DNA from 3 places in the Arthrobacter sp. efr-133-TYG-104 genome. Region 1 is predicted to be linked to each of the others. Evidence: predicted binding sites of a transcription regulator. Region 1 holds the regulator's gene; each other region holds the start of a gene.
What was found. The regulator HrcA, encoded in region 1, represses chaperone genes, less so after heat shock. The targets are predictions, from matches to a motif close to TTNGCACTCGNNNNNNNCGAGTGCNAA.
Positions count from the first base shown of each region.

Region 1 (7,663 bases):
TGCTCCGGGGTTGTGTTCTGGGCCTCGTCAAGGATGATGAACGCATCATTGAGGGTACGGCCGCGCATGTACGCCAGCGGGGCGACCTCTATGGTGCCGGCAGCCATCAACCGGGGAATCGATTCCGGATCCATCATGTCGTGGAGGGCATCGTACAGAGGCCGAAGGTAAGGATCGATCTTGTCACTCAGCGTTCCCGGCAGGAACCCAAGGCGCTCTCCGGCTTCCACAGCGGGCCTGGTCAAGATGATGCGGCTGACTTCCTTCAGCTGAAGAGCTTGTACGGCCTTGGCCATGGCCAAATATGTCTTGCCCGTTCCGGCGGGGCCGATACCGAAAATCACCGTGTTGTCATCAATCGCGTCAACGTAGTTCTTTTGGTTCAGCGTCTTGGGGCGGATGGTCTTACCCCGGCTGGAAAGAATGTTGTGCGTCAGGACGTCCGCTGGATTCTGGACGGACTGGGTCCGCAACAGGGAAACCAACTGCTGCAAAACGTCCGGGGTAACCAGAGTCCCCTTGGCAACGAGCCCGCGAACTTCCTCAAGCAGGCGCATGATCCGAGGTATGACGATCGAAGGACCGGTCATGGACAACTCGTTACCGCGTGCGTGGAAGTTGACGTCCGGGAATTGTTCCTCGATGTACCGCAAGGCCTCGTCATGGCTGCCTAGCGAGTGAACCATTTGGTCGGAGTTGTCGAACGTGACGATTTCCGTGCGCGTGCCCGGTAAGGTGTGCGGGAACTCAGTCGGAGCCGGGTTACCGATACCGGTCCTCGGCCTCCCATTCAAAGATTCACTCATGGTGCTGGCTGCTAAGCCTGTTCTCCTCTGGTTGTCTAGGCAATTCATCGATTCCAGCGGCGCTTGTTGTGGCTTCACCAGCGTCCTCGAACCACTTCAATCCTACGCCAGCCTGACTCGATGTCGGCGTTGGTCTCAACTCCGCATCGGGCTGGTATCAATCACGTTTCAGTTAGCGCGCTTCACGCTATTCGCAACGGACCGCCGTCGGCTGTATGCAAAGCTGGCATAGGGGGTAACTAAGCACCGGCAGAACTGGTCCGGCGGAGAACGCCGCCGTGCACCAGTCCAATGCCACGGACCACACTTGAGACAGGACGCTCCATCACACTGCCAGCAAGCCACGTATCCAACGCACGGAAGCGGAAAACCGCCATGGCCGTTGCTGCGATGCTTGCTGTCTTCCTGCTCACCGGCTGTATCGCCAACAGCGGAACCAGCCAGTCCGTGCCGAGCTCTCCCACGGTGTCCGTCCAAGATGCTCCGGCAAGCAACGCGCCGTTGGAGACCACCCAAGCGTCAACCAAGATCCCGGTGTATTGGATCGGGCGCAGCAAGGACGAGGTCTACCTCTACCGCGAATTTCGGGATCTCCCGGGAGACGGGAACCCGGTAACCAGCGCGCTGCGCATCATGATGTCCCAAAAGCCGTTGGACCATGACCTGTTCACGCCATGGCAGAGCCCGGCGAACCTGGCAACATCCATCTCCGGCAAGAACGTCATCACGGTGGATCTGTCCAAGGACGCGTTCAACTCGAACCTCGATCCCGGAATGGCCCAGCGTGCCGTCCAGCAACTGGTTTATACAGCGACGGCGGCTGCTTCCTCATCGGGGCTCATCAACTCCGGCCAACAGATCCAAGTGGTCATCCTTGTGGACGGGCACAAGGACTACATGGCATTCGGTCAGGTGAAACTCGGAGACCCGATGGATAGGGACCCCGCCGTGGTGGCGCCGCTGTGGATTATTGATCCCCAGGAAGACACGACCGTTCCTGCAGGCCTGGTCAAGTTCAATGGTCGGAGCACGGACAGTTCCAAGCCGATCACCTGGCAGCTGCTCCAAGACAACGGAACGTCGGACAAGACGAGCCTGCTAACCGGGCAAACCAAAGCCAACGGGGACGCCGGACAGTATGGACTTTTCACCTTCAGCGCCACCCTGAAGAGAGGCAAGTACGAGGTCCGCGTGTCTCGGGTGGACGGCTCCGGCGCGACGATCGAAACGAGCACGGACACCAAGCTTTTCACTGTCGGATAGAGCTTGTCACCCAACTACCATCGCCCGAGAATATCGCTTGCCAGGACGACGGCGGCCGGACCGGCCGTTGAGGACCGCAACACGTGATGACCCAAGAGCGCGGTCACTGCCCCGGCGTCACTGAGGCGCGTGACCTCGCGAGGGGAAATTCCGCCCTCGGGGCCGACGATCAGCAGAACCTCGCGTGCAGGCGCCGATGCCGTCAACTCAAGTCCCGCAGCAGCCTCAAGAACTCCCCGCAACGAATTCTTGGCGTCTTCATGCAGGATGATGGCCAAATCGGCTGCTGCAACCAGCGGGGCCAACCCGCCAGATTCCACAATGGGGCGCACCTCGGGGATCCACGCCCTGCGTGCCTGCTTTGCTGCGGCCGTGACCACGGACTGCCACTTCGCATGGGCCTTCCTCGCGCGATCACCCTTCCACCTCACGATGGAGCGTTCCGCTTGCCAGGGCACGACGGCGTCGATCCCAAGTTCCGTTGCCGTCTCGATGGCAAGCTCGTCACGGTCGCCCTTGGCCAAAGCCTGAACCAACACCAGCCGAACGGCCGGCCGATCCTCGAATTCCACACCCGACGCTGTGACCGTCAGTGTCCCGGCTCCCGCTTCGGCCACCGTTCCCGTCAACCGGAACCCCGCGCCGTCGGATATATCAACAGACTCACCGATACCGATTCGCTTGACGGTGACGGCGTGCCGGGCTTCTGGCCCCTCAAGGACGAACCTCGCGCCCGGTGTGACGGTGTCAAGGCTGCCGGCCTCTGCGAAGAAAACGGGATTACTCACCGCTAAAGGTTACCGAGTTTGTCCCGAAGCTTAGCGAACATGCCGCCGCTGGCCACCAGCTTGCCTTCGGTGAATTGCTCACCACGAAGCTTGGCCAGCTGCTGGAGCAGGTCCTCCTGGGCGGGGTCGAGTTTGGTGGGTGTCTCCACATGGAGGTGCACCTTGAGGTCGCCACGGCCGTAGCCACGGAGATGGGTTACACCGAGGCCCCGGAGGGTGATGATCTCCCCGGACTGCGTGCCCGCCTTGACATCGATGTCCTGCTCGCCGTCGAAGGTTTCCAACTGCACCTCAGTCCCCAGGGCGGCTGCTGTCATCGGGACGCTGAGCGTCGCGTGGAGGTCATCGCCTTCCCGCACGAAGACCGAGTCGTTGTTGACGCGGATTTCCACGTAGAGGTCACCAGCAGGGCCGCCGGCGGGGCCGGCTTCGCCCTGTCCGGACAGCTGAATCCGGGTACCCGTGGCAACGCCTGCCGGAACTTTGATGGTCAGGGAGCGGCGGCTGCGAATCCGGCCTTGCCCACTGCATTCGTTGCAAGGATCCTTGATGACCGTACCGAATCCCTCGCATGACCCACAGGGCGCGGTGGTCAGGACCTGGCCCAGGATTGACCTGACGGCCCGCTGGACCTGGCCGCTGCCACCACAGATGTCACAGCGCTCCGGCTGGGTTCCCGGACGGCAGCAGCTGCCGTCACAGGTGGGACAAACCACGGCTGTGTCCACCTCAAGCTTCTTGTTGACGCCGAAGACGGCATCCTTGAGATCGATACGCACACTGATGAGGGCATCTTGGCCGCGCCGGACACGCGAAGCAGGACCACCGTGACCGTGTCCGCCGCCTCCCCCGAAGAAGGTGTCGAAGATGTCTTGGAAGGCAAACCCTTGGCCGGAATATGCGCCGGAGCCATTGTCAGTGCCGTTCTCGTTACCGGTTGCATCGTAGACACGGCGCTTCTGCGGGTCCGACAGAACTTCATAAGCATGCGTCACGGCCTTGAACTGCTCAGCGACATCCTCCCCGGGATTTACGTCCGGGTGGAGCTTCCGCGCCAACTTGCGGTACGCCTTTTTGATCTCTTCCCCGGTGGCTTCCGGCGAGACTCCCAAAACGTCATAGTGGCTGCTCAAAGTCTGTGTCTCTTCCTTGTTGTTACTGCAGGTATTCCGATGATGGACGGCGTCTTAGTCGCCGAGAATGCGGGAAAGGTAGCGGGCCACCGCTCGCACGGCGGCCATGGTTGTTGGGTAATCCATCCGGGTCGGTCCCAAAATGCCCACCTTGGCACCGGATCCATAGCCAGTTGCCACCACGGACGCCTCGGCCAAACCGTCATAGGGATTTTCCCTCCCGATACTGACAGTTACTCCCCGGGGGTCATCACCCATATCCGATAACAACCGGAGCATGACAACTTGTTCCTCAAGGGCCTCCAGCACCGGACCAATGCTCAAAGGGAAGTCCACGTTGGAACGCGCCAGGTTTGCGGTGCCGGCCATCAGGATGCGCTCTTCACGGCTATTGCCACTGAGCACCTGGAGGCCATGTGCCAGGGTTTGCGCCACCCCACGGAGTTCAGGGGGGCAAAGCGCCACGACGGAAGGAAGGACTTGGGGCAAGAGATCCACCTGGGTGCCTGAGATACTGCCGAGGAATCTGGACCGCAACATCATCAGCGCCTCATTGCCGACGTCGAACCCTACATCGATGACCTTCTGCCCGACGCTTCCGGTATCGGCAATCAGGACCACTAGCACCTGCTGGGGCGCCAGCAGCACGAATTCGACGTGGCGTACCACCGCTCTCCTTGAGTGCGGGTACTGCACGACGGCGACTTGGTTGGTGAGCTGGGACAGGAGCCGCACGGTACGTTCGAGGATGTCATCGACGTCGTCGGGGCCCTCAAGCAGCGAATGGATGGCACGGCGCTCAGCCGCAGAAAGCGGCTTAACCTGCGAGATGCGGTCCACGAACAGCCTGTAGCCCTTGTCCGTAGGGATACGCCCCGCGCTGGTGTGTGGTGCAGCAATGAGGCCCTCCTCTTCGAGGACAGCCATGTCGTTGCGGATGGTGGCACTTGAAACGCCGAGGTGGTGGCGTTCAACCAGGGCCTTGGATCCTACAGGCTCCCTTGAATGAACGTAATCCTCAACGATTGCGCGCAGCACTTCCAATTTGCGCGGCTCACTCATTGCTCCACCTCCTGACATCTCATGGGTTAGCACTCAACATGCCCAAGTGCTAACAAGTCTAGTATGAGCCAACGCGTTGCTAGCATTGAAACCGCCCGCGGAGATTCAAGCGCGCGGGGCCGGCAGCAAACCGGTCTGATTCGAGCGCGAAGAGGTAAGAAGACCTTGGCTTTCGACCATTGGGGCCCCCAGGACCTGGCGGCCCCCGCCAAACGCCAACTTCCCGAGGTACCCGTCCAGCGTGGCATGGTCCTTGAAGACGTGCAGTCCGGATGGGTCGGCGAAGTGACACGGGTGGAGAAGTCCGGCGGCATGCACATCGTGTCGTTGGAGGACCGGCGTGGAAAGACGAAGTCGTTCCAGCTTGGATTTGGCTTCCTCCTGGAGGGCCAAGCGATCCGGCTCCTGCCCCCTGTCCCCCGTCCTGCTTCAGGCGCATCCACCGGCCGCACCGCCTCCGGCTCGGTCAAGGTCCAAGGCCAGCGCGCCCGGGTAGCGATGTCCAGCCGGATCTGGGTTGAGGGCAAGCACGACGCCGAACTGGTAGAGAAAGTCTGGGGAGACGATCTCCGCGTCGAGGGCATTGTGGTTGAACCCTTGCACGGGGTGGACGACCTCAAATCAGCCATTGCCGCTTTCTCTCCCGGTCCCACACGCCGACTTGGCATTCTGGTGGACCACCTTGTGTCCGGTTCCAAAGAGTCGCGCATTGCCGCGGAAGCGATGACGGTGCCGGGCGCCGCAGGCAACGTGTTGATCGTGGGCCACCCCTACGTGGACGTCTGGCAGGCCATCAGGCCGAAGGTGCTGGGCATTGAGCAGTGGCCCGCGGTCCCTCGGGGGCTGGATTGGAAGACCGGGATCCTGCGTGCCTTCGGTTGGCCCCACGAAACTGCCGAGGACGTCGGCTTGGGATGGCAACGGCTTTTGGGCGCAGTCCGCAGCTACGCTGATCTGGAAGCGTCGTTATTGGGCAGGGTGGAAGAAGTGATCGACTTCCTGACAGCGCAGTGACACGGCGTTGGTCTTGGGACGGGCACAGGACCAAGTATTCTGGGACAGCAACACCGCAGCATCGTAAAGCAAAGGGAAGACACCGTGGCAGAGAACGCTCCTGACGAACCAGGCAGAGCCGCAGGCCAGCCCCAGTACCATGGCGCGCCTGCCAACGCACTTCCGCTGACTGCCGGCGAGGACCGGCAGTGGGCCACTTTGGCGCACTTCGGAGGGATCCTCGGGTGCTTGCCATCCCTGCTGATCTACCTGATTTTCCGCGATCGCGGGCCGTTCACCGCCCAGGAATCGAGGGAGGCGCTGAACTTCACGCTACCTCCCACGATCGCCGCTGTACTGGCAAACATCCTGGTCCTCTTGCCTGTGGTGGGCAACGTTTTTGCCATCATCGCCACCGCCATTTGGGTTGCGCTGACGTGCTTCTCCGTATCGGCCGGGATCCGGGTAAACCACGGTCAACCGCATCGATACAAGCTGAACCTGCGCTGGATCAAGTAGTTCCGCAGCGAGGCAGCTAGTCGGGAAGAATCCGGCGCACCACGGCGTCGGCCAACAGCCTGCCCTTCAAGGTGAGCACCAAGCGGCCCTTGAAAGCGGCCACCGGGTCCACTAGTCCGTCCGCGATTAGGCCCGCCATCGCATGGCGTCCCACGGCATCCAGGGCGTTAACGAGCAATCCGGTCCCCAACCGCGCCTCGAGCATGATTCGCTCCACCTCGCGGGTAGCGGAGTCCAATGTCTCACGCCCGGCGGCAGGCGAACTTCCCGAAGCCAGCCGTGAGGCGTATGCCGTGGGGTGCTTGACGTTCCACCAGCGAACGCCGCCCATGTGGGAGTGGGCCCCGGGGCCAATGCCCCACCAATCGTCTCCGCGCCAGTAGGCGAGGTTATGCCGGCATGCCTGCTCCGGTGTTCGGGACCAGTTGCTGACTTCGTACCAGCTCAACCCGGACTCGGAGATCAATTTATCGGCGAGTTCGTATTTGGCGGCGTGATCGTCGTCGTCAATTCCGGGCACCTCGCCGCGGCGGATCTGGGCGGCGAGCTTGGTGCCGTCCTCCACGATCAGCGCATAGGCGCTGATGTGGTCCGGCGCGTAGGAAAGTGCCGTTTCCAGCGACAGTTGCCAATCGGCCATGGACTCCCCCGGCGTACCGTAGATGAGGTCCAGGCTGACGGACAAACCGGCCTCGCGCGCCCACTGCACCACGAGCGGAACGCGGCTGGGAGTGTGTGTACGGTCCAGAACTTTCAGGACGTGGGGAACGGCTGATTGCATGCCAAAGGAGACGCGCGTGAAACCGGCGTCAGCCAGTACCTTCAACGATTCCTGCGTCACGGAATCGGGGTTGGCCTCGGTGGTCACCTCAGCATCCGGCTCCAAGCCCCACTTTTCGACGGCGGCACCGAGGATGCGGGCGAGGTCTTCGGCCGGAAGCAGCGTGGGAGTTCCGCCGCCGAAGAACACCGTGCTCAGGGGACGGCGGGGAAGGCCCGAAGCGTCCAGTGCGGTGCCGGCGAACTGCAACTCGGAGATGGCGGTCTCAGCATACGCGTCCTGGGAAGCGCCACCACCGAGCTCGGTAGCCGTGTAGGT
Region 1 covers NZ_JARVTA010000002.1:69,803-77,465, reverse strand. Annotated here, with positions in the region: gene QRN04_RS02560 (PhoH family protein) at 1-806, opposite strand, end outside; gene QRN04_RS02555 (GerMN domain-containing protein) at 1,197-2,069, shown strand; gene QRN04_RS02550 (16S rRNA (uracil(1498)-N(3))-methyltransferase) at 2,084-2,857, opposite strand; gene dnaJ (molecular chaperone DnaJ) at 2,860-3,990, opposite strand; gene hrcA (heat-inducible transcriptional repressor HrcA) at 4,045-5,052, opposite strand; gene QRN04_RS02535 (DUF3097 domain-containing protein) at 5,218-6,066, shown strand; gene QRN04_RS02530 (DUF4870 domain-containing protein) at 6,151-6,564, shown strand; gene hemW (radical SAM family heme chaperone HemW) at 6,581-7,663, opposite strand, start outside.

Region 2 (7,663 bases), on a different contig from region 1:
CCGTCGTCTTGGAAGGTGCGACAAGTTCCCCAGGCGCAACGTTAGGTTCTCGTTCTTGTAGTACCAGATGTCGTAGTGCGGTTGGCACCGGAGCCGCTTCCCGGCGGGTTCCTAGCAGGCGCGTTCCTTGCACTGACCGAGGGTCTTAGCCCTGGCCAAATAAGCCTCCGGGGAATTCTCTGCATTCCACACCTATTATCGGTAGAGTCCGTTAACGAGTGCTGTCTTTCCCCGTGATTCAGGGGCGGAGGGCAGCTTATCGCGCCCAAAACCACCCGCCGCATTATTAGGGCTTTCGTGTGCAGCCGGCGTTGGGCCACGGAGCCATAGCGCAATGGCCCTCAGGGATGATTAACGCTGTTGGTGTGGCTGGCCAGGCACTCCCCGTGTCTCCGTTAGGCTCGGTGGCCCGGAGACGATCAAACGCCACAAGGTGAACTACGGGAGGCCAGCGATTTTTCCAGAGCTCGGGACGACGCCACGCCGCTGCGCCGGGCAGGGGTATTACCTGAGCGAGCGCGAACGTAATGCACTCGATACGCACCTCGCGTTTCTGGTCCCAGACAAGCGCAACGGCGCCGATCCCAATGCCGTGGCGGTGGTCCGTGACGACTTTCGAAAGGTGGGGTATCTTTCGGAAACGCAGGCCGGACGCTTGCGCCCATCCTTGGAGGGCTGGAAAGCCTGCAAGTCTCCTGCCGTGTGGATGGTTCCCGGCTGTGGCTGGACCTACCAGCCCCAGCGGCCTTGAGAAAGGCCTTGAGTGTCAAGTGAAGGCTGCGGCTTAGCGGCGAACAGTTAGCCCTGCCGACTTGGAGCGGTTGCAGGGTCCGCACAGGATTTGCAGGTTCTCAGCATTGTTACTCCCGCCCATTGCCAGCGGGATGATGTGGTCGTACTGAAGGTCGCTTGTGGATCCGCAATGCCGACACGATCCAGCGTCGCGCCGCATGACGTATACCTTTACGTCGTCAGGTATTGCTTTACGGCCTGAGGACAGGCGTCGGGCAGAGCCCAAAGCATAGTTTGTCTGCGCCGTTTCGATTTGTCGCCTCTTACGTTGCTCCTGCATGACCAAAAGCGCCTCAACCTCACTGGCGTTAAGGCCTTCGGACTCCCAGTAAAATCTGTTTCGAAACTGCCAATACCGGCGGCCGTTGATGCTCGCTATAAACATGGGGAATTCCAACTGCGCCTTCAGGCGGTCAAGGAAAATCTCTTCCTTGACCTTGCCAATGGAGTAGCGCTTCTTTCCGACGGTGATAACGACGTCACCTTTGCTGGTCCAGAAGCCCCGCTGATGGCCAAGTCTGACGTTATCGGCCTTGCGTAACATCCCCAATACCTACCCTGCTATTGACCGAGCGGGCGAGCCCGCTGGGCTGTTCTGAAGTTTGACAGCAGTTTACTCGGTGCCGCCGACAAACGGTCGAGCGGGCGTTTGCTGTCTTCATCTGATATGTGCCTGATAGGTATTCGGTCTTACCGGGCTGGAACTCCGGGTGGTGCCAGACGTTATCGCGCCAGTAGCCGGTCACGGTTCTGGTCTCGCGACTACGCCACTCAGTAGGCCCAGTGGCAGCCTAAGGACTTTATCACCAAGAAAGTGAGAAACTATCCCCAGCATCGGAACACTGTCCCTGCACGCACTACCAATCACTCGTTCTGTAACTAGGGGAATCAGCTTGAAAAAATATGTCTTGGCATTGGGAATTGCCGGATCGACCATTGCACTCGCCAGTTGTGGCGGAAGTCCTCAGGCGGCCCCCACCGTAACAGCCACCCAGACGGTCACCGCCACTCAGACCGTCACCGCTCCCGCGCCGACAGTAACTGTCACCCAAACAGTGGCACCTGCTGATGCACCTGCCCCGGCAGCGCCTGCCGTAGCCACGGCGGTCCTGCCCGCCGATGCTGCAGGCCAAAACGCGCAGGCTCTCAGTGACGAACTCCAAGCACTCGGGTTTAAGCATGTTGTCTGGAACTCAGATACCGGTAACTCCGTGTTCCTATTGTCCAACTGGACAGTTACGAGCTTGGAGAAAGCCGGGGAAAGCGTCCCATTGTCCAAGACAATCGTCGCGCATGTAACGAAACCTGGGCAGTAGCGGTCCGACCTGCCGCGCATCTGTGCCAAGTAGCTCCTGACGGAAGCGATCCAACAAGGCCCCTGGCTGACAGCGGGCCTGTTGCGCAGCTGATCAGGTCCATAAGGCGTGACATTCGCCGTCCTCCGTGGCCAACGTCTAGTGGGGATCTCCCTGGACATAGCAGACCCCCAGGCCCAGACCTGGGGGTCTCCGCAGGCGCAAGAGGTGAGTGAGCCGTCCACGGCTACCCCTGCCACACTCACCGAACCGGCGGGTGTGCGAGCCTGAGCAACCCGCGGTGAACACGACAAAGGGCAGGCCCTCCGAGAGCCAGACGACACCGGTCAGCAGGCCCGAGACGACAAAGCCCCGACGCTAGTCAGGCCGTCCAATAATGGTTGGGACTCAAGGAATTGCAGGCAAGCCAAATGAGGCCGACGCCGCCTGTGAGGAGCGAGATGATGATCCACAAGGTCGAGCAAAAAGGCCTGCCGCTGGTGGCCCTTTAGGCCGCACCTCTGACAACCTCACGGGATTCCCGAGAAGGACTTGCGTCAGGCGATCGAGGCGCCCGCGGCGTTGCCCCTACTCCCGGCTATCAGATGGAGGGCCTGCGCGCCGGATAGATATTGCGCAGCGATTCAACATATTCCGGCCTCTCCGCTATGTGCGCAACTCACCTGCTTGACCCTCAGTCCCCACCCCTCGCTCGCCTCAAATCCCTCCGCAGCCCCTTGTTGTCCGCCCGGAGTTCGCGGTTATCGTCCGCCAACCCCCGGTTGTCCTCGGTCAGCCCGCGGTTTTCCGCCTCCAGCTCGAGAACGAGTTTCACCCCGGCCAGGTTGAGCCCTTCGTCCAGGAGCGCTCCGATTCGGCGCAAGGTCGCCAGGTCCGTTTCGCTGTAGCGGCGAGTGCCGCCGTCGGTCCTTTCCGGAGTGAGCAAACCTTTGCGTTCGTACTGCCGGATGTTCTGTTGCCCGGTACCGACCAGTTCCGCGGCAACGGAAATGGCGTAAACGCCCATCGCGTCCCGTTCGCGAACGTCCCTCCCGCCGTCGTGCTCCACTGCACCTGAGCCGCCAGAACCAGCCATCAAACCCCCTCAAAAATCTTCCAAAAATCCACTTGCACCACTCTCTCACCAGTGCTATAAAAAATCTATACCAGTCAATACAGATCCATCCGGAAGACTGGTACGAACAACAGATCAGCATCACGATCAAAGGAGTGAGAACAAAATGCTGATGCGCACTGACCCGTTCCGCGATTTCGACCGGCTCGCCCAACAGGTTTTTGGCACAACAGCACGCCCGGCGGGCATGCCCATGGACGCTTGGCAGGAGGGCGAAGAATTCGTTGTCGCGTTTGATCTGCCCGGTGTCAGCCCCGATTCCGTCGACCTCGACGTCGAACGCAACGTCCTGACGGTCAAGGCGGAGCGCAAGTCGCCAGCTGGCGAGAACACGGAACTAATCGCCGCTGAACGCCCCCAAGGCGTCTTCAGCCGGCAACTGATCCTGGGCGACACGCTGGATACCGACGGCGTCAAGGCCAGCTACGACGCGGGCGTGCTGACCCTCCGCATCCCGGTTGCAGAGAAGGCCAAGCCGCGGCGCATCGAAATCACGTCGAACGGACAAAGGCAGGAGATCAACGCCTAGTCCGGCAGGACCGGGAGCATCGGACCGACCGCATCGGAAAAGTTGGGCGCAGGCTTCGTGCCACCCCACAGCGCATCTTGCGCAAAGAAAACGCGGCCCCCGACGTTGCTTCCCGATGGATGGCCCTCGGCTCACGCCGGGGGCCATCTCCAAACCCGTACCGCACCGGAAGCAAACGCACGGAAACAACAGTGAGCAACCAACCCGATTACTACGCGATCCTGCAGGTGGCCCCCGACGCGACCGCCCGTCAGATCACCCACGCGTACCGCTCGCTGCTCCGCACGCACCACCCGGACACACGCCAAGCGGACGACGACGGCGACGCACTTTCCGCGGCCGACGTCCAGGAATTGCACGCCATCATGCAGGCGTACGGCGTTTTGTCGGACCCGAGGAAGCGGGCGGCTTACGATCTCGCGCGCTCTGGCCTGCCCGGTCGGACTGCAGGGACGCCTGTGAGGGTTCGCGTTCACCGGACAACGCCTCCCGACCCCGGCAATCCGGACCAGCCGCCCCTATCCTTCGGCCCACCGCGTTGGGCTCCGCCGTCTTACAACACCCGAACACCAAGGAGTCATTCATGAGCGCATGGCGTCCCTACGACGGCCACATCATTCCTGCGTTTTACGAACGGTTCGAGAAGCGCTGGGGGAGGGGGACGGCGCCGTTCCTGGATCCCGAGGTCCACGAGCAACCCATGCCGCGGGCGCAATGGATCAACCCGGACACGGGTGCGGCGGTGGCTGTAGTGCCGATCTGGGCGGACGACCCGGAACACCGATCGTTTGGCGTGTTCTATCTTCCGCCCGCAGGGGATATCTGGATGCTCCGCCCCGGGCCCACAACATTCATGGAACCCCAAGGCGGAGCAAGCCAAGAGCACGTGACCCTGCGCAACGATGCCTTCAAGAAGGCCGTCAACCATGCCAAGGAGTTCATCTACGGCCCACAACTATGAGTTGCACTCCGTCGATGAAACTCCTACTCCCTTAAAACCTCCGGCAACTCATCCACGTACACCGTCTGGGGCGGCTCGTAGTAGATCACCAGCACCTTCTCGCCCACCGGGAACACACTCGTCTTGTCGAACGGGTGGGCGAAGAACGCACTCGTGCCTCCTTGGAAGGGGAGCATGACCTCGCCTATGGTGCCAGGTGCGATGGCGCCGGTCACCCGGCCGATCTTTCCGGTCAGGCTGCGGTTAACGTCCTTATGCATTGGGAGCTTTCGACGGCGGAGACGCTTCCTTTCCGCGCAGCGACGCCGCCAGCGAGGGCAGGAAGCTACCGACCTGCGACAGGATTCCACCCACCATGCTGTTCAGGCCCTCGCCGCCGTTGAGCACTGTGAGCTGCCCAATGCGTGAGAAAGGCTCGGCCGCGGCGGATACGATCGCTGGCATATTTTCTGCGATCTGCTGGGTGATCACCGCATCCTGGTTGGTCCCCAAGGCTTCACCACGAGCCTTGATGCCCTCGGCTTCAGCCAGTGCCTTGGCCTTCACCGCCGAAGCGGCAGCGTTGCCACGCGCCGTCGTCGCCGCTGCCTCTGCTTCACCGGTCAGGCGAGTGGCACCAGCCATTGCCGCAGCCGCGCCTGCATTCGCCTGGGCTTCCAGTTCAACGCGCCGCGCATTGGCCTGGGCGTCAAGCTCGGTACGCCTGGCAAGTGCTTCCGCAGCACTGATATCCGCCGCCTTTTTGGCTTCGGCTTCCGTCCGCTGGGCGTAGGCCTTCGCGTCGGCGGGCTTGCGGATGGTGGTTTGTAGTTTCTGCTCTTCGCGGTCGGCCTCGAGTTTGGCCACTTCCGTTTCCTGGACCACCACTTGTTGGCGGGCGGTGGCATCGGCCAAAGGACCCGCCTGGGCTGCATTCGCGCGAGCCTGCTCGGCGTTGGCCTGGGCCGCGGATTGCTTGATGGCCGAAAGGCTTTGGGCATCGGCGATCAGCGCCGCAGCTTCTGCCTCCTTCTCCGCAGCTTCGCGGTTCCGGGTGGCCTCGGCGATCCGGGCTTCCATCTTGACCTGCGCAATGTGCGGCTTGGCGAGGTTTTGGATATACCCGGTGGGATCCTGCAAATCCTTGATTTGCAGGGAATCAACCACCAATCCGAGCTTTTCCATCTCCACGCCGCTGGCGCTCCGGACCAGAGAGGCAAGCTTGTCCCGCTCCCGGATAATCTCCTCCACGGTCATGCTGCCGATGATCGAGCGCAGGTGCCCTTCAAAGACGTTGTACACCTGGCTTTCCATCCGGGGCTGCTGGCCGAGGAACCGCCGCGCCGCGTTGGCGATGAACGGTGGAGCATCACCGATTTTGTAGATCACCACGCCATCGACGATCACCTGGATGCCTTGGGAGGTCACACAGGAAACTTTGAGCTCTGTCTCGTTCAGCGTCAGCGCGAGGGTGCGCACTGTCTGAAGTCCCGGAACCACCAGTGCGCCCTTCCCGGTGACAATCTTGAAGTCCATGCCATCCGTGTTTTCAAGTGTCCCGTGCGTCAGGCCCGAGATGATCAATGCCTCGTTGGGCTCGGCTACCTTCCACATTGCCTTGGTGGCCACCCACACGAAACCGATAACAAACAGGACGCCGAGAATCATGGCGATCAGTGGAAAGAATGCAGCAAGGTCTTGCATCGACCTGTCCCTTCAGAAGGTGAACCGCCCACACTGGTTGACCCCCATAGGCCAAGTGGTTGCTCGTGTACACAGTCTTGTTCTGAGAGAGCTACTAAGTCCAGCACGTTTGTGCGTCATTTGTGCCGGTTCGTCCGAAGGCTGTTGCAACAAGGCAAAAAGAAGGCTGGTGCAGCCGGTCGAATGAATTCGAAGGGCGGCTGCACCAGCTGCTAGTACGACTTTCTGTTATGCGTTGTGACACCTGTCCATTGGCCGCTCCTAGTTCCCGGCTTCGATTAATTTCCGGGCCTTCAACGCCTGCGCATCCCCCTGGGAACACCTCCCATCTTACGGCGGACCCCCGCAAAAAGCGCTGAATTTCCGGTCAGCCCAGGGGCGCCTGCCGGGGGAGGGCTGCGCTCCGTGGCACGATAGATCACGATGAAACTGCGCGCTGATCAGACCGGAAACCGTGGCCTCCCCATGCCCCTTTGGCTACAGGGCGGTTTGGAAGCGGTGCAAGCAGCGTTCATCTCAGCCATCGTGGTGGTGCTTCCACTGCTGGGCGTCTGGGCAACCGACGGTTTCCAGAACCGCAACGTCGATTTTCTGGCCCGGCTGGCTGGCCAAGCGTGGCTCCTGATCCACGGCGTTTCCTTGAACCTGGCACAGGTCAACCCAGGCACCGTCGCCCAACAGGGATCTGGGGTTCTGTCCCTGATCCCGCTGGGCTTGACCCTGATTCCATTCCTGCTGGCATGGCGGACAGGCCGTCGCCTGGCCCGCGCGTCCTACACCGACCAGCTGTGGCAGGCATTCTTGGGAGCCCTCCTGGTGTACGGTGCGTTCGGGATAGCCACCGGCTTCGTCTGCCGGACACCCGAAGTAGTGATCAACCTCTGGTTCGCCATGACCATCCCACTGATTCCCTTCGGGGTGGGGATAGTTGTTGGAGCGCGACGTGAAGCGGGCTCGTGGAGCCGCCTCATCGGCGTCGACGCCGTCACGTGGCTCGCACGCACCAGCCAACACTCCCGCTGGGCCGGATCCTACGTGGGGTCGGCCATCAAGGCAGGTTTCGTTGCCGCCGTCGGCTCTGTCTGCCTGTCCGCGGTGTTGTTGGCCGTGACCATCGTGATGCACTGGACGGATATCATCGCCGTCTACGAAGGGCTCAAAGCCGGTGCCATGGGCGGTGCGGTGCTGACCATCGCGCAGCTGGGCTTCCTGCCGAACCTGGTCTTTTTCGCCCTTGCCTGGTCCTCCGGTGCGGGGTTCTCCTTAGG
Region 2 covers NZ_JARVTA010000001.1:215,128-222,790, forward strand. Annotated here, with positions in the region: gene QRN04_RS01000 (HNH endonuclease) at 785-1,336, opposite strand; gene QRN04_RS01005 (hypothetical protein) at 1,686-2,108, shown strand; gene QRN04_RS01010 (MerR family transcriptional regulator) at 2,782-3,183, opposite strand; gene QRN04_RS01015 (Hsp20/alpha crystallin family protein) at 3,329-3,751, shown strand; gene QRN04_RS01020 (J domain-containing protein) at 3,943-4,338, shown strand; gene QRN04_RS01025 (hypothetical protein) at 4,335-4,712, shown strand; gene QRN04_RS01030 (NfeD C-terminal domain-containing protein) at 4,736-4,972, opposite strand; gene QRN04_RS01035 (flotillin family protein) at 4,965-6,395, opposite strand; gene QRN04_RS01040 (cell division protein PerM) at 6,819-7,663, shown strand, end outside.
Region 2: the regulator HrcA is predicted to act here: its motif matches at 3,215-3,241, upstream of QRN04_RS01015 (Hsp20/alpha crystallin family protein).

Region 3 (7,663 bases), on a different contig from region 1:
CGGCGCCGTTTCACCTCGGGCCATTTCCATTGCCTAAATGGCTTCTCTACGAATTTGGTGGTGACGAACGCCAGCGTCAGTGCCGTGGCTATGATCACTGTTCCGGAGAGCCACCCGGCGTGGGACTTCCCACTCCAGGCAAGCGCGATGACCAGGATGGGCCAGTGCCACAGGTACAGCGCGTAAGAGTTATCTCCCAGGCGGACCAGGAACTTTGAACTCAGTATCCGGTCCGCTCCCCAGCGGCTTCCGGTTTGTCCCGCCGCGATCACCGCGGTGGCGGCGAGCGTGGGCCACAGGGCAAGGAAACCCGGGAACGCCGTCTGGACCTGGAGGACGATGCCGCAACTGAGCATCGCCGCCACACCTACCCAGCCCATGGCGATCCGGACCGGCTGGCTCAGCTTGAGGAAGGGCAATGCCAGTGCCAGAAGGGTGCCCAGGGCAAATTCCCACAGACGGGCAAAGGTATCGAAGTACGCCACCGCTTGGTTCTGGGCAGTGAAAATGATGGAGTACGTCAGGGACGCGGCAAAGATGATGGCGAAGACGTAGGCCAGGCAGGCACGGTAGCGCAATCGGAAACGGCGGCACAGCAGGGCCACCACGGCAAAGATAACCGGCCACATGATGAAAATCTGGCCCTGGATGGACAGGGACCAGAAGTGCTGCACCGGGCTCGCCAGGCTGTGGTCCGCAGCGTAGTAGTCCACCGCCAAACTTTGCAGGAGCCAGTTTTCAAAGTAGAACAACGAGGCCCAGACCTGATGGACCACATCCACCCACCGCGTTGCCGGCAGGAAGGCGAAAGTGGCTGCGAGGGTTGCGAGCAGCACCACGACGACGGCGGGAAGCAGCCGCCTGAACAAGTGCAGCCAGTGCCTGACGAGGTCCATGGCGCGGCCTTGTTCATAGCGCCTGGTGAACTGCAAGGTCATGAGGAACGCGGAGATCAGCAAGAAGACATCAACACCCCCGGAGACCCTGCCGATCCAGACGTGGTAACTGACCACCATGAGCACAGCCAATGAGCGAAGACCTTGGATCTCGGGCCGGTAATTCGGCTTTCCAACGGCTCCAGCAGCCCTCCTGTCACGTCGGGTGGGGGCTGGGATCGTTGGCGTAATCACGTTGGTGGTTCCTCAAAGCAGCGGCACAAAGTATCCATGTTACGCGGCTCGGTCACAAGCCCCCAGTGGAATGCTCGCCCTGACCGCGTCTTCGCTGTCCATTAGCTCAAATCCAGCTATGCGTTTTCCCAGCCTTCCCTGTGCGCTACCTGTGCTATGCCATCCGTCGCTCGGCCGTGGGCGCGGACACCTTCGCGGCTTCACGGGTCATCGATATCCTGCGGGCCAGGTATTTTGCATCCTGTGTGACCCCGGGCAGCGTGGCGGAGGCTGCGGAATACAGGAACTCCTGGCCAAGGAAGTAGAGCCCGTGAACTTTATCCGCTACTCCCCTGGTTTGCGCCGGGCTGCCGTGCCCGTCAAAAGCCGGCAGCTTCACCCACAAGTAATCCTCGTGGTAACCGGTGCACCATATGATCGTGGCCGCATCGATTTCGGTCCCATCCTCCAAAACTGGTTGACCCCCGGAGACGCCGGCCAGCCTGGGAACCAGGCTCACGCCCGAGGCCGCCAGGTCTTTGGTCTTAGTCCGGATCAGGGGCGCTGCCATGGACTTGAACCTGGGGGCCACCTTCCGTCCGATAGGGGTGTTTAGGTTAAGGATGTGCAAGCCAGCGAACCGGACAATGGGCAAGCCGAAACGGGCCGCCGTCCGCCCGTGCCGCATGGGCAACTCGCCGCTGGGCTTGCCTGCGAGCACAGTGTGGTGGCTACGGCCTGTCTCCAGCGCGATCTCCGCCCCCGAGTTGCCGAGCCCGACCACCAGAACGGTCCCCTGCCGCAATTGCCCCGGATTCTTGTAGTCCTGCGAATGCAGCTGAAGTATCCTCGGGTCCAATTCCGATGCGAAGGGTGGCGTTTTGGGTATGCGGTGCCCACCCCTGGCAATAACCACGTTACTGGCGTGCCATGTGTGATCTTTTGAGATGACGATGAATCTCTGCCCGTTATGGCGGATCTCGTCCACACGGGTAGCCGGACGGAATGGAAGATCGAAGCGGCGGACGTACCCTTCCAAGTAGTCTGCGAGTTCATCCTTCGGGGGAAAGGCCAGGGGGTCGCCTGGGAAGGGAGCCTCCGGAAGTCCGTCGTACTTGGCCGGGGTGAAGAGCCGCAACGAGTCCCACCGTTGACGCCAGGCCTCCCCTGCCCTGGCATTCTCGTCGAGAATCACGAAATCCCGCCCTTCTCGGGCAAGCCAATACCCAAGCGCCAGACCCGCCTGACCACCGCCGACGATGACGGTGTCCACTTCTGTGTGCTGCCTCGTGTCCATGGTGCATTCCTTCCTGCTGGCTCTCGGCAACGGGTGCCGATACAGCCACGCTAGGCGGCCGGGGGCTCGCGCCGCGTCGGGTGAAATACGCATTCCTCGTGGCAGGACATGGGTATTTAGGCGCACTCAAGAGCGCGTAGGCGTGGGTGTCCTCAGCCCTACATCAGCAATGGGCTACGAAAAAGGTAGCGGGCCACCATTGACCAGGCGGTGCTGGAAGGCAAAACTGGTCGCTGCGGCCCTGGAGGGCACCGCGAGTTTGGAGAGAATGTTGCTCACGTGACGGGCGACTGTCTTCTCGCTAAGGTAAAGCTCACGCGCGATGCTCCTGTTCGTGCGGCCGCCCGCAATGAGGCGCAGTACTTCCAGCTCCCTGGCGGTCAGCTGGGACTCGCCTTTGGGCTTTTCGCCGCTTAGTTCCAAGACTTCAGCCACGGCCGGTAGTGCACCAAGATCGACGAATTCGGCCTTGGCAGCCTCGAACTCCATGGCCGCCGAGTCCGCATCGCCCATTGCGGCACATGCCCTGCCCACGAGCACCCTGCAACGCGCTGCCTCGTAGGGCGCTTCCAGGCTGTACCAGAGCCGCCAAGCGCGTCTGCCTGCTTGAAGGGAAGATGCGGGGTCCTCGGCGAGCAGAACTTGGGCTTCAGCCTGGGCGGCAAGTGCCAACTCCAAGGGGCGGCTTTGATGGTTCAAGGGCGCAGCCAATTCATGTGAGGCGGCCTTGGCGGCCTCGAGATTGCCCGCGGCCAGTTCGACGTCGACCAACGCCGGCAACAGGCGACGCCGGTTGGCTGCGTCCGCGCCCTCCACGGCCCGGCGTATGGTGGCCCGCGCCTGCTGCGTCCGGTGCTGGGCCAACTGGAGGAAGGCTATCCCGGGAACGGGTTCGAAGCCCGTCTCTGCCGCCATGGCGTAAGCCGCTCCTGCTTCTTCGAATGAACCCCTCAGCCGAAATACTTCCCCTTGTTGGTACCACGCACCGAAAGTGGCATCAGGATCGCCTTTCCTAACCCGGCCTTCGGCCGAACGGGCCACCGACATTGCGTCGTCCCATGCACCGTGAAGAATGAGCAGCTCTGCACGGTGCGCCTGGCATTGCCCACTGAACATGACCATGTCGGGACGGTCTCCGCACCAGCGTTCCAACGCCACCGTCCACTCTTGGGCGCGTTGGACATCGTGGGCAAGGCGGCAACTGCCCAGCACCGCGCAGTAGATGATTCCCGCAGGAATGGGAGAGACCTCCCCTGCACCCACCGCAACCATGACCTCATCCAGGAGCTGAAGCCCTTCATCCGTATGCCCGAGGGACACTTGCGAGGTTCCTACGCCCAGCAATCCCATTGCCTCCAGGTCCTTGTCATGGGACGCAAGCCCCATGTCCAAGGCGCGGCTGAACAAGGCATGCCCGGCTTCCGGATTGCCGGCACGTAATGAGCCGAGCCCGGCTGGAATGAGCAAGTATCCCTCGGCGGCACTGGGACCTTTCATTCCCTCCAGCAAATGCTTGGCACGCGATAGCCAGCCGTTGCCACGTGCCTCCTCGCCCATGTCCATGAGGAAGAGGACCAGCCAAGCGGCGCAGCGCGCTGCACTGTCCGTATCTCCAAGGGTCAGGAATTCGTCGTGCGCCCTGGAAAGGTAGTCAACGCCTTCCATTGTCAGCCCGAGCAGCATCGCAACCGATGCCGCCAACTCGATGTCCGCAGGCGGCAATCCCCCTTCGGTGTCCGCCCGGGCCAGGTAATCCAACGCATCCCCCCATCGGCGCTCGAAGTACGCCGAGCGGCCGAGGTCCAACGCTGTGGCCGGTGCTGTCATGACTCACCCTGCAGGGTAGCGGCCCGGTGTTCGCCCGAAACCGCCCTAATAGCGTCAGGTTACTGCCGCCGTCGGACGCGTCACAATAGGCCGCCCTACTGGTCCTACGCGTTACTGTCCTACACGGCAAAAGCCCCGGCCACCAAAAACAGTGACCGGGGCTTTGGAGGGCAGTTTAGTGCTGGTGCCCTGCGTGTGCGTCTTCTTCTTCAGCGGGCTTCTCGACAACCAAGGTCTCAGTGGTGAGAACCAAGGCTGCGATGGAAGCGGCGTTGCGAAGGGCCGAACGGGTGACCTTGACGGGGTCGATCACGCCAGCGGCGATCAGGTCCTCGTACTCGCCGGTCTTGGCATTGAATCCGTGGTTGGCTTCAAGTTCGGAGACCTTGGAAACAACCACGAAGCCATCAAAGCCGGCGTTCTGGGCGATCCAACGCAGGGGCTGGATGAGGGCCCGGCGGACAATGCCCACAGCAGCTGCAGCATCCCCCTCAAGCGCCGCAACGGCTTCGGACTCGTCCAGCGCCTTGAGGGCGTGGATAAGTGCGGAACCGCCACCGGAAACGATGCCTTCTTCAAGGGCGGCACGCGTGGAGGAAACAGCGTCCTCGATGCGGTGCTTCTTTTCCTTCAGCTCAACCTCGGTGGCTGCGCCAACCTTGATGACGCCGATGCCGCCAGCGAGCTTGGCCAAGCGTTCCTGCAGCTTCTCCCTGTCCCAGTCGGAGTCCGTACGGGTGAGCTCGGCGCGAAGCTGCGCAACACGATCGGCTACGTCCTCAGCGGTGCCGGCACCATCGACGATCGTCGTGTTGTCCTTGGTAACCGTGATGCGTCGTGCGGTACCGAGGACCTCCAGGCCCACGGTGTCCAGGCTCAGGCCAAGGTCCGGGGAGACAACCTGTGCCCCTGTGAGCGTGGCGATGTCCTGCAGCATGGCCTTGCGGCGATCGCCAAAGCCGGGAGCCTTGACGGCGACAACGTTGAGCGTGCCGCGGATGCGGTTCACGATCAGGGTGGACAGGGCCTCACCCTCGATGTCTTCGGCAATGATGAAGAGCGGCTTGGAGGCCTGCAGTGCCTTTTCCAGCAGGGGCAGGAATTCCTGCAGCGAGGAAATCTTGCCCTGGTTGATCAGGATCAAGGCGTCTTCGAGGACAGCTTCCTGCCGTTCCGCGTCGGTGACGAAGTACGGGGACAAGTAGCCCTTGTCGAACTGCATGCCCTCAGTGAGGACCAATTCCGTCTGCGTGGTGGAGGACTCTTCGATGGTGATGACGCCATCCTTGCCCACCTTGCCGAACGCTTCTGCCAGCAGTTCGCCGACCTCGTCGCTCTGCGCGGAAATAGCAGCAACGTTGGCTACCTGGGTGCCTTCAACTTCGCTGGCGTTCTCCAAGAGACGTGCTGCGATGGCTTCGACGGAAACTTCGATGCCGCGCTTGATCTCACCCGGAGCCGCGCCTGCAGCTACGTTGCGCAGGCCTTCCTTGACCAGGGCCTGGGCCAGGACGGTGGCTGTGGTGGTGCCGTCACCGGCGACATCGTTGGTCTTGGTTGCTACTTCCTTGGCCAACTGTGCGCCAAGGTTCTCGTAGGGGTCGTCAAGTTCGACTTCACGGGCGATGGTCACGCCATCGTTGGTGATCGTGGGAGCGCCCCACTTCTTGTCCAGCACGACGTTGCGGCCGCGCGGACCAAGCGTCACCTTGACAGTGTTGGCGAGCTTGTCGATACCGGCCTCAAGAGACCGGCGGGCAGCATCGTTAAAAGCAAGCTGCTTTGCCATGGTTATGTCCTTTCAAGACGGAAAACCCGCACCGCCGTTGGTCGGAATAGATCCAACGCGGCTGCGGTGCGGGGCTCCAGGAAGTTACTTTACGACGATCGCCAGAACGTCGCGGGCGGACAGAACGAGGTACTCGTTGCCGCCGGTCTTGACTTCGGTTCCACCGTACTTGGAGTAGATAACGACGTCGCCGACAGTTACGTCGACCGGAACGCGGTTGCCGTTGTCATCGAAGCGGCCGGGGCCGACTGCAACAACTTCGCCTTCCTGCGGCTTCTCCTGTGCGGAGTCCGGAATGACCAGTCCGGAAGCGGTGGTCTGCTCTGCTTCGAGCGGGCGAACAACAATACGATCCTCAAGAGGCTTAATCGAGACCGACACTCGGACTCTCCTTTTCATGAGCTGATTCATGGACTAAGAACTAGGGTGCCGATGCGTACATCCGTCGTCGCGGTGCCGGTGGACGCTTGGCGTAGTTAGCACCCTCCGGGGGAGAGTGCTAACTAGACTCTATGTAAGTGGTTAGCACTCGGTCAAGGCGAGTGCCAGCATTTCGTCCATAGGTGAACTCCTACCTGCCCGTCAGGTCGTCGAGGTGGTAGCTCTCGCCGTCGTCGTTTCCGTCAGGCTGGACGACGTCCCGGTTGAGGTACAACACCAGCGCGGACGCCAAGGCTACGACGGCGGAAACCACCAGCGCGATGATCCCGCCTATGCGGGCGCCGCTGTAGAGGTCACGGATCTGCCGCGCTTCATCGGTAGCATCGCTGACGCTCTTGCCGCTGACTGAGTAGGCGGCTGCGTTGAAGGAATCGAGGACGAAGAGGATGACCAGAAAGGCGATGCAAACCACGGCAATCACAGCTCCTGCGATCAAAACAGGACGGGCCGATGCCACGAGCGGGTGACGGTCCGGATGACCTGGAGCCAATGGCGCTACCGGACGCTCCGTGTCCGGGTTGTGGCTGCCGGAGTTGTTGGCGTCGGAGGGCTGCGGGGCTGCGTTGTCTTCCATGAAAACAACCCTAGCTGGCCTGATACCAAGTCACGATGCTGCGACGTAGCCCATTAGGCTTGATGCCATGTCCCACGCACCGCAGGAACAGATTGCCCCCTTGCTGACCACTGAGGGCTGGGAACTCCTTGCCTCCCTGGGCCCCTACCGGGAGGCCGAGGCTTTCACCGTCAACGCCGACCTCCGGAAAGCGGGACACGCGCCCGAACTGGTGGCAGCAGTGCTGACACAGTCACGCCTCCGGACCCGGGCGGAGGCCAAGTTCGGCGAATTCGCGCGTCAAATGCTCTTCACGCAGGCAGGCTTGGAGCAGGCCACGCGGCTGACGGTTGCTGCCCGCCACGCTGAACGTTTTGCCGCATCGGGAATAGCCCACGTAGCGGACCTCGGTTGCGGCCTCGGTGCCGATTCCATGGCGATGGCATCGTTGGACATCGCTGTCACCGCCGTGGAGATTGACGAAACCACTGCGGCCTGCGCCACCATCAACCTCATCCCGTTCCCCCACGCCACGGTGGTGCATTCAGATGCGACGTCGGTGGACCTCGACGGGATCGACGGCGTGTGGATGGACCCGGCACGACGCACCACGTCCACGTCCGGCACCAAGAGGATCTGGGATCCTG
Region 3 covers NZ_JARVTA010000016.1:143,163-150,825, reverse strand. Annotated here, with positions in the region: gene QRN04_RS12910 (acyltransferase family protein) at 1-1,130, opposite strand, end outside; gene QRN04_RS12905 (flavin-containing monooxygenase) at 1,285-2,406, opposite strand; gene QRN04_RS12900 (response regulator transcription factor) at 2,581-4,233, opposite strand; gene groL (chaperonin GroEL) at 4,409-6,022, opposite strand; gene groES (co-chaperone GroES) at 6,107-6,403, opposite strand; gene QRN04_RS12885 (hypothetical protein) at 6,594-7,037, opposite strand; gene QRN04_RS12880 (THUMP-like domain-containing protein) at 7,105-7,663, shown strand, end outside.
Region 3: the regulator HrcA is predicted to act here: its motif matches at 6,545-6,571, upstream of groES (co-chaperone GroES).